3 regions of the Gordonia sp. PDNC005 genome follow, and region 1 is predicted to be linked to each of the others. Evidence: riboswitches for the same ligand, from Rfam matches in the RefSeq annotation. Region 1 holds a riboswitch; each other region holds the start of a gene.

Region 1 (4,588 bases):
ATCGCCTCGCCGAGTTCGGCCGGACGGCCCTGCGCGTCGCCGATCCAGAACGGGAGTCGTCCGGGCTGGCCGAACGCGGGCGAGACGAGAACTCGATCGTGAGTGATCTCCTCGATCCGCCAGCTCGACGCGCCCAGTGCGAACACGTCGCCGACACGCGATTCGTAGACCATCTCCTCGTCGAGCTCGCCGACTCGGCGCAGTTGTCCGCTATCCGACGAACCTGTGAGGAATACCCCGAACAGGCCGCGGTCGGGGATGGTGCCGCCGGAGGTGACGGCGAGTCGGAGGGTGCCGCGGCGGGCAGTGAGGACGCCGGTTGACCGGTCGTAGTCGACTCGTGGGCGGAGTTCGGCGAACTCGTCCGACGGGTAGCGGCCGGAGATGAGGTCGAGCACCGCGTCGTACACGTCGCGAGTGAGGCTCTTGTACGGCATCGCACGGCGGACAGTCGCGAACCAGTCGTCGACGCTCACGTCGCCTGCGGCGGTCGCGGCGATCGTCTGCTGCGCGAGAATGTCGAGCGGGTTCGTCGGCACGGCGAGAGACTCGATCTGTCCGCGGACCATCCTGTCGACGGTGACCGTGCAGTGGATCAGGTCGGTCCGATGCTTTGGGTACAGCACACCCTTGCTGATCTCGCCGACCTGGTGGCCGGCGCGGCCGATGCGCTGCAGGCCGGACGCCACGGACGGAGGCGCCTCCACCTGGACGACAAGATCAACTGCGCCCATGTCGATGCCCAGCTCCAGGGAACTCGTCGCCACGACGCAGCGGAGACGGCCCGACTTGAGGTCGTCCTCGATGGCCGCACGCTGGTCCTTGCTGACTGAGCCATGGTGCGCCCGAGCGAGTACAGGTGACGCTCCGCGGGTGGAGCCGGACGTCGACACCATCGACGGCATCCCGCCCGGGACCTGGGGATTCGTCGCGTCGAGGTCCACGGGGTCGCCCGCTCGTTCCACGGCGATCTCGTTGAGGCGAGCCGTCAGTCGTTCGGCCAGGCGTCGAGAGTTCGCGAACACGATCGTCGACCTGTTGCGTTCGATCTCGTCGACGATCGACTCCTCGATGAACGGCCACAGCGATCCGGCAGTGGGGGAGAACGCGTCGTCCAAGCCGTCGAGATCACCGGCGGAGGGCGGAGCCGGGATATTGGTCATGTCGTCGACGGGAACTTCGACGCGCAGTTCGAACGTCTTCGCGGCGGGCGGCTTGACGATCGTGCACGGAGCGGACCCGGACAGGAACTCGGCGACCCGCTCCTCCGGGCGGACTGTGGCCGACAGCCCGATTCGCTGTGCGCGGGAGGAGAGCAGGTCGTCGAGTCGTTCCAGCGACAGTGCGAGATGTGTCCCGCGTTTGGTGGATGCGACCGCATGCACTTCGTCGATGATCACCGTCTGCACCGACGTGAGTGTCTCGCGAGCCGATGATGTCAGCATCAGGTACAGCGACTCGGGTGTGGTGATCAGGATGTCCGGGGGTGTTCGCTGCAGAGCGCGTCGATCGGCTGTCGGTGTGTCGCCGGACCGAACGCCGACTGTGACGTGCGGTGGTTCGACGCCCATTCGAGCCGCGGTGTGTGCGATGCCCGTCAGCGGGGCCGCGAGGTTGCGTTCGACGTCCACGCCGAGCGCCTTCAGCGGTGAGATGTACAAGACGCTCACTCCCGGTCGGGGAGAGCCGGAAGCCTGCGTGAGCGAGTCGATGGCCCACAGGAACGCGGCGAGGGTCTTGCCGGAGCCGGTGGGTGCGATGACAAGGGTGTCGTCGCCTTTCGAGATGGAGTCCCATGCTCCGAGTTGCACGGGCGTCGGCGCGGCGAAAGCGCCGGTGAACCACTCACGGGTCGCCGGCTGCATGCGCTGAAGAACAGCTGCGCGTGTGGCCACGACTCCATTGAATCCCATGCCTCCGACAGTTCCGCGTCCGAGGCGCGGTACGCTGCCGAAATCCCGGTGCGGGAATTCGGTGAGAATCCGAAGCGGTCGCGCCACTGTGAGCCGAACCCGTCAGGGGACGGCGAGCCAGGTAACGCCCCGGGTGTGCATATCCACTGGGCGGACGCGAGATCCGCAGGACAGGAATAGATTCTCATGACCGTTTCATCGGTACAGACGGCGCCGCGAGCACTCGCGATCCCGGACCTCTCGGCGGCCTCGGCCGCGCTCACCCTCACCGCCACGGTGCTGGTCGCATCGCTTGCGTACTACTTCCTCGGCTACGACCAGGGCGCCGTCTCCGTCTTCGGCAGCGACACCCACGTCCACGAGTTCGTGCACGACGCACGTCATTTCCTCGGCTTCCCCTGCCACTGATCAACTGACAGGGAGAACAAGAGAAAATGGAACGCACTTTCATCGGTGCCGGATTGCTCAGCGGTCTGGTCGCCGGAATCGTCAGCTTCATCTTTGCGCGGATCTTCATCGAACCGCGGGTAACCGAGGCCATCGACTACGAGGACATTCGATCCCACGCGGAATCCGAACTCGCAGGCGGAGCGCACGACCACGGTCACGAACTGTTCAGTCGCTCCGTGCAGGAGAACATCGGAGCGGGAGTCGGCACGGTCGTCTTCGCGGTAGCGATCGGCGCGCTGTTCGCTGTCGCATTCACGGTGGCGTGGGCGATCATCGGCCGACGCAGGCCGGAGGCCGACCCGCGCACCCTCGCAGCGTCACTCGGTGGCGTCGCGTTCGTCGCGGTGATCGGCGTGCCCTTCTTCGTGTATCCCCCCAACCCGCCTGCGGTCGGCGAGGAGGACACCATCGGCGCCAGATCCGGTGCGTACTTGACGTTGACACTGGTCTCGATCGTTCTCGCGGTCGCCGCGGTCGTGCTCGCGATCTGGCTGTCAGATCGGATCGGAGGACTGTGGGCCGGTGCGTCGGCGGCGGTCGCCTATCTGGTCGGCGTCACGATCACCAGCGCTCTGCTCCCGAGCTTCCACGAGGTTCCCGGACCCGTCATGGACGGGGAGCGCATCGTTGCGCCCGGCTTTCCCGGGCAGGTGATCGCGGACTATCGCGTGTACGCCATCGCCCATCAAGTGCTGCTCTGGGTTGTTCTGACCGTCGTGTTCGTGGGTCTCGTCGGACTGATGATGCGACGAACAGCACTGGCGCGGCGTACGGAGTCAGTGCCTGCCTGATGGCGCTCACCGTGGTCGTCGCCGGCCGGACCGCACCCAACCGTGCGGTCCGGTTCGGTGGTGAGCACACCCCGATCGACGCCCGAGGCCTTCGGGACGTCGAACGTCTCGACGTCGCACTAGTCGACAACGTGCGAGTGGGACCGGAGACGTCGGTCCGCGAGACGGCACAAGTGCTGGGCATCGGCGTCGAGCCGGACCTGTCGTTGGCCACCGTAGACCTCGGACGCTGGTTCGGTCTCGAACCGCAAGACGTGCCGGTCGACGAGTTGGAGGCGTGGTTCACCGACCCGGATTCCCGTCCCCACGGCGGCGAGACGATCACCGAGTTCGTGAACCGGATAGTCTCCGCGACAAGGGGATTCGACGGGCTCGTCGTCGTGGCGTCGCCGGTCGCGCAGGCGCTCGCGGCTGATTCGCCCGGCGAGTACTTCCAGGTCTCGATCCGGCCGGGATCGGTGTTCACCACAGCGACGGCTCGCCCCGCAGGACCGTCCGACCGAGACGCCGCTGCCAGTCGCGGTTGAGCCACAGTTCCACGATCTCGGGTTTGGTCCCCGCCTGTCCGGCCCAGCGGTGAATGAGGTTCGAGTATCTCGCGTAGCTGCGCACCGAGAACTGCGAGGCGCCTGCGCCGACCATCCAGCCGTAGCGAACCAGGCTCGCCGCCGAGTAGGTGTCGAGCAGTTGTGGGCGGTCAGGGCCAGGACCGTGGATCGCCCATCCGTACAAGGACATCAGCGAGTGGCCGACACCCGGTGCGACAGGCCAACCGGACCAGTTGCGGAATGCGCCGGTCTCGACGAGTGTCGGCACTCTCTCACAAGCGTCGAGTGCTCGAACGATCATGTCGAACGGACGCGTGGTGTCGTGCGGGTCTCGGACGTCGGGAAATCGCCGGAGGCCCCCGCGGCCGCTGTGCGACTGCAGCCACGCGGCGCACAGGTACAGCCGATTGAGCATCGGCTCCGGGCCGAGGTTCAGGCGGGTGCTCGTCGCCTCGAGGTCGCCGCGTCTGATGTGCCCGATGCCTGATTCGATCTGCTCGCCGTCGGCATCGGTCGCGTACACCCGGGCGGGGATGCGGAGGCTCGCAAGCCGGTTGTTCCACCGGTCGAGATCAACCGTTGTGTAGTCGTCCAGCACCGCTTCGGCATATGGCTGGTGATGAGACCAGAGGACGCAGTCCTTCGGCACCACCAGCATCTCGTCACCTCGATTCATGCCGCGAGCATCGCACACACGTACGACAATCTTTGTCGTCAGTCGGCAGGGAAGGACGCGGCGATCGTGTTGATCAGGGCACGGTAGCGGCCGCCGTCGTCGGAGAGGGTTTTTCCGCTGCCGATCACGGCGACGGCCAGCTCGCGTTGCGGGTCGGCCCACATCGCGACATGAGTGAGTCCGGTGTGCCCGAACGCCTCGGGCGCGCGG
Region 2 (4,588 bases), 820 kb from region 1:
GTTGTCATGGTTCCGTCACCACGTAGCAGCCAGACCTCGTCGGACAGGCGCATGACGAGTTCCAGTTCGTGCGACGACATGAGGACGGCTATGCCCTGTTCGCGGGCCAACGTCGCGAGGAGATCGAGGAACTCGACCCGCGACGGCGCATCCAGGTGCGACGTGGGCTCGTCGAGGACCAGCAGCTCCGGCTCCTGTGCGAGAGCGCGCGCGGCGAGCACCCGTTGCCGTTCACCGTCGGACAGGTCGTGGAACGGTCGGTCGGCCAGAGCCGTCGCCCGGACGGCGTCCAACGCCCGGTCGGTGATGCGACGGTCGTCGTCGGAGAGTCGCCCGGTCGGAGACAGGTAGGGCGTGCGGCCGAGGGAGGCGACCTCCCGGGCCGTGAGCGTGCCGGGATCGACGGTGTCGGTGGTGACCACGGCGACGCGGCGTGCCAACCCGGCTGGCTTCAGCGTCGCGACGTCGGTGCCGTCGGCGAGGACCGCCGAACCCGCCAAGGGCGGCTGCAGACCGCATACGGTTCGGAGCAGTGTCGACTTGCCCGCACCGTTCGGTCCGATCAACGAAGTGAGGCGGCCAGTCTCCGCGACGGCCGACAGGTTCGAGGCGACGGTGCGGCCTCTCCGCCCCCGATATCCGACGGTCAGCTTCTGCAGTTCGAGCCCGCTCACACCGCACCTCCCTGCGCGCGCCCGCGGATCAGGACGGTGATGACGACCGGTGCCCCGATGAGAGCGGTCACCGCGTTCAGCGGCAACGACATGTGATCACCGGGGAGGTCGGCGAGGGCGCCGCACCAGATGGCGAGGGTTGCGCCGAGAAGCGCGCACCCCGGGATCAACGAGCGGTGATCGGAGGTCCGGAGCAGCCCTCGGACAAGGTGCGGAATCACCAGGCCGAGAAATCCGACGGGCCCGCAGAACGCCGTCACCACACCGGTGAGGAGGGCCGCCGACAGCAGAGTGACGGTTCGGGCGACGCGGAGATCAACACCCATCGAGCGGGCGTAACCCTCCCCGAGAAGTAGGGCGTTCAATGGTCGGACGGTGAAGAACACGATCAGAATCGTCACGGCCACGATCGGCGCCGCCACCTGGATGTCGCTCCACGACGTGGACGAGAACGTTCCGAGCCCCCAGATCATGTACTTCTGGACCGAGGTGGGATCGGCGTAGACGATGAGGACCGCGACGAGCGCGCCGGTCACCGAGCCGAGCATCACGCCGATCAGCAGGAGCGTGACGGCGTTGCGGACCCACACGGCCATCAGCAGAATCACGCCGAGCACTGCCGCCGCCCCCGCTGCGGCGGCCAACACGATGCCCAGACGCCCCCATCCGGCGAGGACACCGACAAACGCCGGTCCGCCCGCGCCACCTGCGAGAGCGACGATCGCCACGCCGAGACTCGCACCCGAATTGGCGCCGAGGATGTACGGGTCGGCGAGCGCGTTGCGGAACAGTGTCTGCATCTGCAAGCCTGCGACGCCGAGAGCGGCGCCGGCGATTGCCGACGTCGCGATCCGAGGCAGTCGGACCAGACGCAGAATCGCATCGTGGCCCGCATCCGACGCCGTGCCGCCGGTCAACACGTGCACGACGTCGGACAGCGGCATCATCACCGCGCCGATCGCGGCCGTCACCAACACTGTCACCACGGCTAAGACGATCAGCCCCGCCCAGGTTCCGGCGGCGCTGCGAGCCTTCACGGTCTCGACGACGACGGGAGTCGTCACCGCTGTGGGAGCTGAAGGTAGAACGTGAATCTGTGGTCGGGGAAGAGATCGGGATGCAGGATCGCCGCGAGGTCGGCGAGTACGAGGTCCGGGCGGAGGACGCCGCGCTCCCAGTAGTCGTTCCCGCCCGTCGCGCTCATCGCTTTCGTCGCGTTCCACGCACGCTCGGCGGGCTGTGCGAACACCCGGTACCGCTCGTCTTGCTTGTACAAATCTGGGAGTGACGCGACGGTCATGTCAGAGAGGAGCCATGCATCGGCGTTACGAGACTTGTCGATGACGGACTCGATCGAGAGGCGGAGTGAGCCCGTCGACTGGTCCGATGCCCACGGGTAGTCGCCGCCGGCGTCACGCACGAGCCGTCCGAAGTAGTTGCCGCCAGCGGCGAGCGTCCACGCGCCGTTCTCGATGCCGCCGAGCAGGACGTCGGTCCTCGGTGCGTTCGCCGTCTTCTGCTGCACCGTCGTGTACTCCGACTTGATGGTGTCGAAGGCGTCGGCGGCCTTCGTCTCGGTGCCGGTCAGTGCGGCGAAGAACTTGATCCACTCGGCCCGGCCGAGGGGACTCGCCTCGAGCCAGTCGGCGTTGGCGAGGACCGGGACACCCGCCTGCCGGAGTTTCGCGTACGACGGGTCCTCGTTGCCGTCGGACACCAAGACGTCGGGCTGCCCAGCAATCACCTTCTCGACGTTCGGCACACCCGCGTCGGCGTACTGGACCACGTCGCCGTCGTCGATCCGCGCGCGGATCTCGGGGGTGGACACGTAGTCCGTGGAGCTCACGCCGGTCACCGTGTCGGCGGCGCCCAGCGCCGCCATCGCGGGCAGGTGTGTAGTGGAACCCGAATACATGGTGCGGATCGGCACCTGCACCTGCGGCGCATCCGTGAGAGCGCCGTCGAGCCTCGGCGCGGGTGCACCGCAGCGAACCAGCACGTACGACACGGGCTGCGCGCCCGGTGACGGTTCCTTGACCGTCACCACCTGGTACGACTTGTGGTACTCGATCGCCAGTCCCGACGCATCGGAGATCGTCGACTTGTCGGGGAAGTAGTCGGTGTTCGCGTCGAAATCGGTGATGCAATCGCGGGCGGAACCCGCATCGTTCGACGACGCCCCGGAACATCCTGCGACAGCCAACCCGGTGACGAGCAGACACGCGATCGTGGCCTTGCGGATATGCGGGTGCACGGCATCCGCCTCTCTCGGGGACACTCCGCCCCGACGACGAGATCAGCTCGAGCGGAGGTCTGGCTGCCGCGTGAAGCGGTCACAGTGGCGGGTACCGCGTCGGATTCACACCGACTTCCCGCGTCGAGGCTGGTTGACGCCATGAACGTAACACGCCGCCCGAACCTCATTCTCTTCCCGGCGCAAAGGGTCAGCGATCAATTGCGCCGACGGTGCGCCAGAGGAATTCGTAGGCGAGGGCCGATTTGAACGCCGCCTGCTTGTTGTCGGCCGCGCCGCCGTGACCTCCCTCGATGTTCTCGTAGTACCGGACCGGTTGGCCTGCGGCTTCGAGCGCAGCGGTGAACTTCCGGGCATGACCGGGGTGAACACGGTCGTCGCGGGTCGACGTCGTGACCAGCATCTGCGGGTAGTCGACGTCGGACCGAACGCGCTGATACGGCGAGTACTCGGAGATGAACTCCCACTCCGCCGGGTCGTCGGGGTCGCCGTACTCGGCCATCCAGGAGGCGCCGGCCAACAGGAGGTGATACCGCCGCATGTCGATCAGCGGCACCTGGCAGACCAGCGCGCCGAACAACTCCGGGTACGTGGTCGCCATGACGCCCATCAACAAGCCGCCGTTCGATCCGCCCTGTGCAGCGAGTGTCTGAGGGGTCGTGAATCCTCGTGTCACAAGATCGCGCGCCACCGAGGAGAAGTCCTCGTACACGAGGTGACGTCCGGCTTTCACCGCTTGTGTGTGCCACGACGGCCCGTACTCGCCGCCTCCGCGGATGTTCGAGTACACGTAGATCCCGCCGCGCGTGATCCAGTTCCGTGCGGCCACCGCTGCATAGCTGGGCGTCAGAGAGTTTTCGAAGCCTCCGTACCCGTAGAGCAGGGTCGGGCCCGACTCGACGTCGTTGCGCTTGATCACGAAGTAGGGGACCTGGGTGCCGTCGTCCGATGTCGCGAAGAACTGCTGGGTGCTCACATTCGACGCGTCGAACCGCTCCGGCGACGATTTGATCGGCGTCACCCCGGACACGGCGTCGCCGTACAGCAACGTCGGAGCCTGTGTGAACGAGCTCGACGACAACCAGATCTCGTCGCCGTGATCGGCGTCGGTGTCGAGCACCCCGACCGTCGCGAAATCCGGGACGCCCGGCAGCTCTGCCGGCGTCCACGTGCCGAACTCCATCGACTGCAGCCGGGTCGCGACGTCGTGCAGCGTCACCAGGATCAGCCGTGTCGCCGTGATCGCGTACGTCTCCAGGCTGGTGTGCGCGTCCGGCGTGAACAGCACGGTATGCGTGCGGTCGCCGTCGAGGAAGCGCTCGTAGTCGAACGCCAACAGGCAACCGGCGGGCCGGGCCACACCGTCGACCGTCCACTCGGACTTCGGTGTCACCAGCATCACGTCGTGCCGCACCGAGAAGTCGGCGTCCGACGGGACGTCCACCTTGCGCAGCTCACCGTCCCGGAGTTCGAACTGCTCGGCGTTGTAGAAGTCCGTCGACCGGTACACGAAGTGCCGCGGAAAACCGGGCGTCGGATCGAACGAGGCTCCGACCGCGACGTCGTCGACGGAACCGGTGAACACTGTCGTCGCCGCCGCGAGGTCGGTGCCGCGCGTCCACCGTTTCACCACGCGCGGGTAACCCGACGACGTCCACGA
Region 3 (4,588 bases), 800 kb from region 1:
GACGTCGATGCGAGGCCGTCCGAGTTCGGCGAGCGGTACCAGTTCGACGCCCGTGATGCGGCGGGACATCTCGTCCCACACGGGGGCCACACCGAGGAGAGCGAGGATCTCGCCGACGTCGTCGCCCGAGGTCCGCATCGCGCTGGTCCCCCAGACCGACAGTCCGACAGACGCCGGATACTCACCGTGGTCGGCGAGATAACGCTCCACGAGGGAGTCGGCCATCGCGCGACCGGTCTCGAAGGCCAACTGGGAGGGAACCGCCTTGGGGTCGACGGAATAGAAGTTCCGGCCAGTCGGGAGCACGTTTATCAGGCCGCGGAGCGGTGAACCGCTTGGCCCCGCCTCGATGAAACCGCCGTCGAGCGCATGGAGCACCTGGTCGATCTCGCGACTCGTCTGTCGGAGCCGGGGAATCACTTCGGTGGCGGCGAAGGTGAGAATCTTCTCAACCTCGACCGGATGACCGACTGATGCCGCGGTGACGGTCTCAACAGACCAGTCGCCCGCTGCACATGCCGACACGAGGTCGCGAGCGATCTGCTCCACACGATCGACGTCACCTCGTGACGAGTCGTTCTCGACCAGACCGAGTGCTTCGCGCAGACCCGGGAGGCTCTGCGAACCACCCCACAGCTGGCGGGCCCGGAGCATGGCGAGGACGAGGTCCACTTCGGTCTCGGCGTCAGGCGCCTGACCGAGCACGTGGAGACCGTCGCGGATCGCGGCGTCCTTGATCTCGCAGAGCCATCCGTCGACGTGCAGGAGCATGTCGTCGAACACGTCTTCCTCCGGGCGCTCCGCGAGGCCGAGGTCGGCGTCCATCTTCGCGGCGGTCAGGAGGGTCCAGATCTGCTGTCGAATCGCCGGCAGCTTGCCCGGATCGAGTGCGGAGATGTTCGCGTGTTCGTCGAGGAGCTGTTCGAGTCGGGAGATGTCGCCGTACGACTCGGCGCGGGCCATCGGCGGAATCAGATGGTCGACGAGCACGGCGTGCGCCCGACGCTTCGCCTGAGTGCCCTCGCCGGGGTCGTTGACCAGGAAAGGGTAGATCAGTGGGAGGTCACCCAGCGCGGCATCGGTGCCGCAGTCCGCCGACATGCCGAGGGTCTTGCCGGGCAGCCATTCCAGGTTGCCGTGTTTGCCGACGTGGACAACGGCGTCGGCGCCGAAACCCCACCCGTCGGTGTCGGCCCGAGATGCGAGCCAACGGTAGCTCGCCAGGTAGTGGTGACTCGGCGGCAGGTCCGGGTCGTGGTAAATCGCGACGGGATTCTCGCCGAAGCCGCGGGGCGGCTGCACCAGCAGGACGATGTTCCCGAACGTCATCGCGGCGATCACTATGTCGCCCTCCGGATTCGCCGACCTGTCGACGAAGAGCTCGCCGGGCGGCGGACCCCAGTGTTCGATGACCGCTCCGCGGAGACCTTCTGGCAGGGTCTGGAACCAGCGTGTGTAGTCGGCCGCCCCGACTCGGATCGGATTCGCAGCCAGCGCGTCCTCCGTCAGCCAGTCGGCGTCCTGGCCTCCGGCGTCGATCAACGCGTGCATAAGTGCATCCGGATCGTCAGCATCCGGGGTCGCACCGAGACCCGGCACGTCGTCGGCGACCAGGTAACCGGCGTCGCCGAGCGCCCTCAGCAGGTGAACAAGGCTGCGGGGGGTGTCGAGGCCGACAGCGTTGCCGATTCGTGCATGCTTCGTCGGGTAGGCCGACAGCAGAAGCGCGATACGGCGCTCAGACGCGGGAAGGTGACGCAGCCGAGCGTGCCGGACGGCGATGCCTGCGACACGTGCGCAGCGCTCGGGGTCGGGCGCGTAGAACGGCAGTCCATTGTCGTCGAACTCTTTGAACGAGAACGGCACTGTGATGATGCGGCCGTCGAACTCGGGCACTGCGACCTGGCTCGCGACGTCGAGCGGCGACACCCCGTCGTCTTGCGACGCCCAATCGTCGCGGGACGACGTGAGGCACAGCCCTTGCAGGATCGGAATGTCCAGGGCTGCGAGACGTTCGACGTTCCATGCTTCGTCGTCGCCGCCTGCGCCCGCGGTGGCCGGTGTCGTGCCGCCGGCAGCGAGCACGGTCACGATCAACGCGTCGAAGGCGCCGAGATGGGCGATCAGATCGTCGTCGGCTGCCCGCAGGGACGCGCAGAAGACAGCTTGCGCGTCCGCTCCGTGACTCTGGATCGCCGTGCACAGGGTGTCGACGTACTCGGTGTTTCCAGCGAGATGCTGGGCCCGGTAGTACAGGACGCCGACCCGCATCTCGACTGCGCTCGATGAGCCGGAAGACTCGCTCGATGAGCCGGACGGTGTGCGTTCCAGGATTCCCCAGGAGGGAGTCTCGACGGGCGGAGCGAATCCGAGGCCGGTGAGCAGCACGGTGTCGGACAGGAAGTTGTGCACGGCGGCGAGGTTCGCGTGACCGCCCGCGACGAAGTAACTGTGGGCCTGGGCGGCGACGCCTGTCGGAACGGTCGACATCGCCATCAGATCCGGGTCGGGGTTGAGTTCACCGGAGAGGACGATCACCGGCACCTGCTGAGCGAGGACCGCGTCGAGTCCCTCTTCCCATGCACGGCGTCCGCCCAGGATTCTGACGACGACAAGATCGGCGCCGTCGATGAGAGCGGGGATCTCGTCGAGCAGGATGCGGCTCGGGTTCGCGACTCGGTAGTCCGCCCCGCAGGTCGCGGCGGTGCGCAGATCGGTGTCGGACGTGGACAACAGCGTGATCACGGCGTACTCCTCGCCGGGAATACGCGCCCGGCATCGTGGGGACGGCCGAGGCTTCTCGGCCTGACGACGTGGGTCTGGCTCGGAACGGCGTTTGAACACCGGCTCCTCACAGTGGCGCGACCGCGCCGGTTTCGCACCGGCTTCCACATCGAGTTCGACGCTCATCGTAGTCACCCGAAGTGAGCACTAGGCTGAACGGGTGAGCATTCCCGCAGACCGCTGCCCCGGCGTCTTCCGGACCCACCAGGCCGCTGACGGCGCCCTGGCCCGTATCCGGGTGCCCGGCGGCGTGATCACTCCCGGTGCTCTCGACGCCGTCGCGCTGGCGGCTGACGAGTTCGGAGACGGCAGCATAGAACTGACAGTTCGCGGAAACCTCCAGGTCAGGGGCATCGCCGAGAAGGATGTCGTGGCGTTCGCAGAGGCCGTGATCGCGGCAGGTCTCGCGTCGGACTCCGACCACGACAGAGTCCGCAACGTGATCGTCTCTCCGTTCAGCGGCCGGGTCGGCGGGCTCGCGGACCTGAGGCCTCTCGCGGATGCACTCGTCGACGCCTTGGTGGCCGCCGACTGGTCGTCGTCGCTGTCGGGGCGGTTCTGGTTCGGCTTAGACGACGGCCGCGGCGACGTCCTCGCCAGGACGACGGACGTCGCGGGTGTCGCGGTCGACTCGGACCACGCTCTTGTCGTGATCGGCGGCTCACACGTCGTCGGACCGGTACCGCTGCACGACCTTCCCGATCGGATGGTCGCTGTGGCTCGGGCGTTCCTCGACGTCGCCGACGGCGCGTGGCGGATCTCCGATCTCGACGAGGACGGTCGCGCCACGTTGTTCGCCACCCTCGGAGCATCGGCCGAGGAGTCTCTCCCGGCGCCACGCCATCCCGAACCGCGTGTCGGATGGTTCGACCAGGCCGACGGCCGCGTGATGCTCGGCGCGGTTGTGCCGTTCGGCAGCCTCACCGCCGAACAGGCGCGCTACGCGGCAGCGATCGGCGTCCCGGTGTCGGTCACGACCGAACGCGAGATCCTGATCGGCGACCTCGACGAGGCCGTCGCCGAGACCGTCGTTCGAGTGCTCGCTCCCCTAGGTTTCATATTCGACTCCCGATCGCCGTGGACCACGCTCACCGCATGCACGGGATCACCCGGCTGTGCGAAGTCGGCCGCCGATGTCCGTGCCGCAGTACGCGAGCACGTCGCGGACCTCGACCCGGACGCCGACGCACCGCCGCACGAACACTGGATTGGATGTGATCGTGGCTGCGGATCTCCGGCTCGGACCCATGTCCGTGTCCTCGCAACCGCCGACGGCACCCTTCGACGTGTCGACTAGCTCCTCCTGTCGCGCCCTGTCGTTTGCCGAGCGCTCTCGTTTGTCGAGCGCAGTCGAGACTGCGTCGACGAACCGAACCCCAACCGCGTCCGGTCAGAACGGGGGCGTCTCGACTGCGCTCGACGTGCTGGCCAGTCGTTCCCGTTTGCGGCGGTTGTAGGCCCGCATCCGCATGCGGTACCGGTGTTTGGCGTCGGTGGGCGTCCGCGGGCGCCCCGGATCCGACTCGGCAGCCGGCCGCGAGGTTGTCGGGGCATCGTCGTGCACGCACGGGAGGAGCCCCAGTTCGGGCAGCAGCCAGTGGTTCAACGCCCGGGACCGGACGGTGATCCCTTCGGGGGTGGTGGTCTCGGTCCAGATGACTCCGTTTGCGTCGACTATCTGATCGTCGAGCCAGCCGTCGACAAACGTCTTCAAACCGTGGTGGAACCGGCACTTCGGATTGAGGTTGCACGGACACGTCGGACCACCCACGGCCGGGTCGTCATGGTTGTACTCCGCGACATG

Evidence for each region. Region 1 has a riboswitch for cobalamin ahead of JVX90_RS04515 (CbtB-domain containing protein). Riboswitches for the same ligand answer to the same signal wherever they lie in the genome.
Region 2: another riboswitch for cobalamin. It lies ahead of JVX90_RS00745 (ABC transporter substrate-binding protein); the one in region 1 lies ahead of JVX90_RS04515 (CbtB-domain containing protein).
Region 3: another riboswitch for cobalamin. It lies ahead of cobN (cobaltochelatase subunit CobN); the one in region 1 lies ahead of JVX90_RS04515 (CbtB-domain containing protein).

Annotation. Positions count from the first base shown of each region.
Region 1 covers NZ_CP070351.1:943,125-947,712, forward strand. Annotated here, with positions in the region: gene JVX90_RS04510 (ATP-dependent helicase) at 1-1,865, opposite strand, end outside; cobalamin riboswitch at 1,924-2,060, shown strand; gene JVX90_RS04515 (CbtB-domain containing protein) at 2,100-2,321, shown strand; gene JVX90_RS04520 (CbtA family protein) at 2,348-3,154, shown strand; gene JVX90_RS04525 (histidine phosphatase family protein) at 3,154-3,681, shown strand; gene JVX90_RS04530 (hypothetical protein) at 3,617-4,378, opposite strand; gene JVX90_RS04535 (serine hydrolase domain-containing protein) at 4,417-4,588, opposite strand, start outside.
Region 2 covers NZ_CP070351.1:125,458-130,045, forward strand. Annotated here, with positions in the region: gene JVX90_RS00735 (ABC transporter ATP-binding protein) at 1-674, opposite strand, end outside; gene JVX90_RS00740 (iron ABC transporter permease) at 671-1,738, opposite strand; gene JVX90_RS00745 (ABC transporter substrate-binding protein) at 1,735-2,928, opposite strand; cobalamin riboswitch at 2,961-3,106, opposite strand; gene JVX90_RS00750 (prolyl oligopeptidase family serine peptidase) at 3,119-4,588, opposite strand, start outside.
Region 3 covers NZ_CP070351.1:1,741,153-1,745,740, reverse strand. Annotated here, with positions in the region: gene cobN (cobaltochelatase subunit CobN) at 1-2,745, opposite strand, end outside; cobalamin riboswitch at 2,793-2,929, opposite strand; gene cobG (precorrin-3B synthase) at 2,945-4,081, shown strand; gene JVX90_RS08260 (HNH endonuclease signature motif containing protein) at 4,175-4,588, opposite strand, start outside.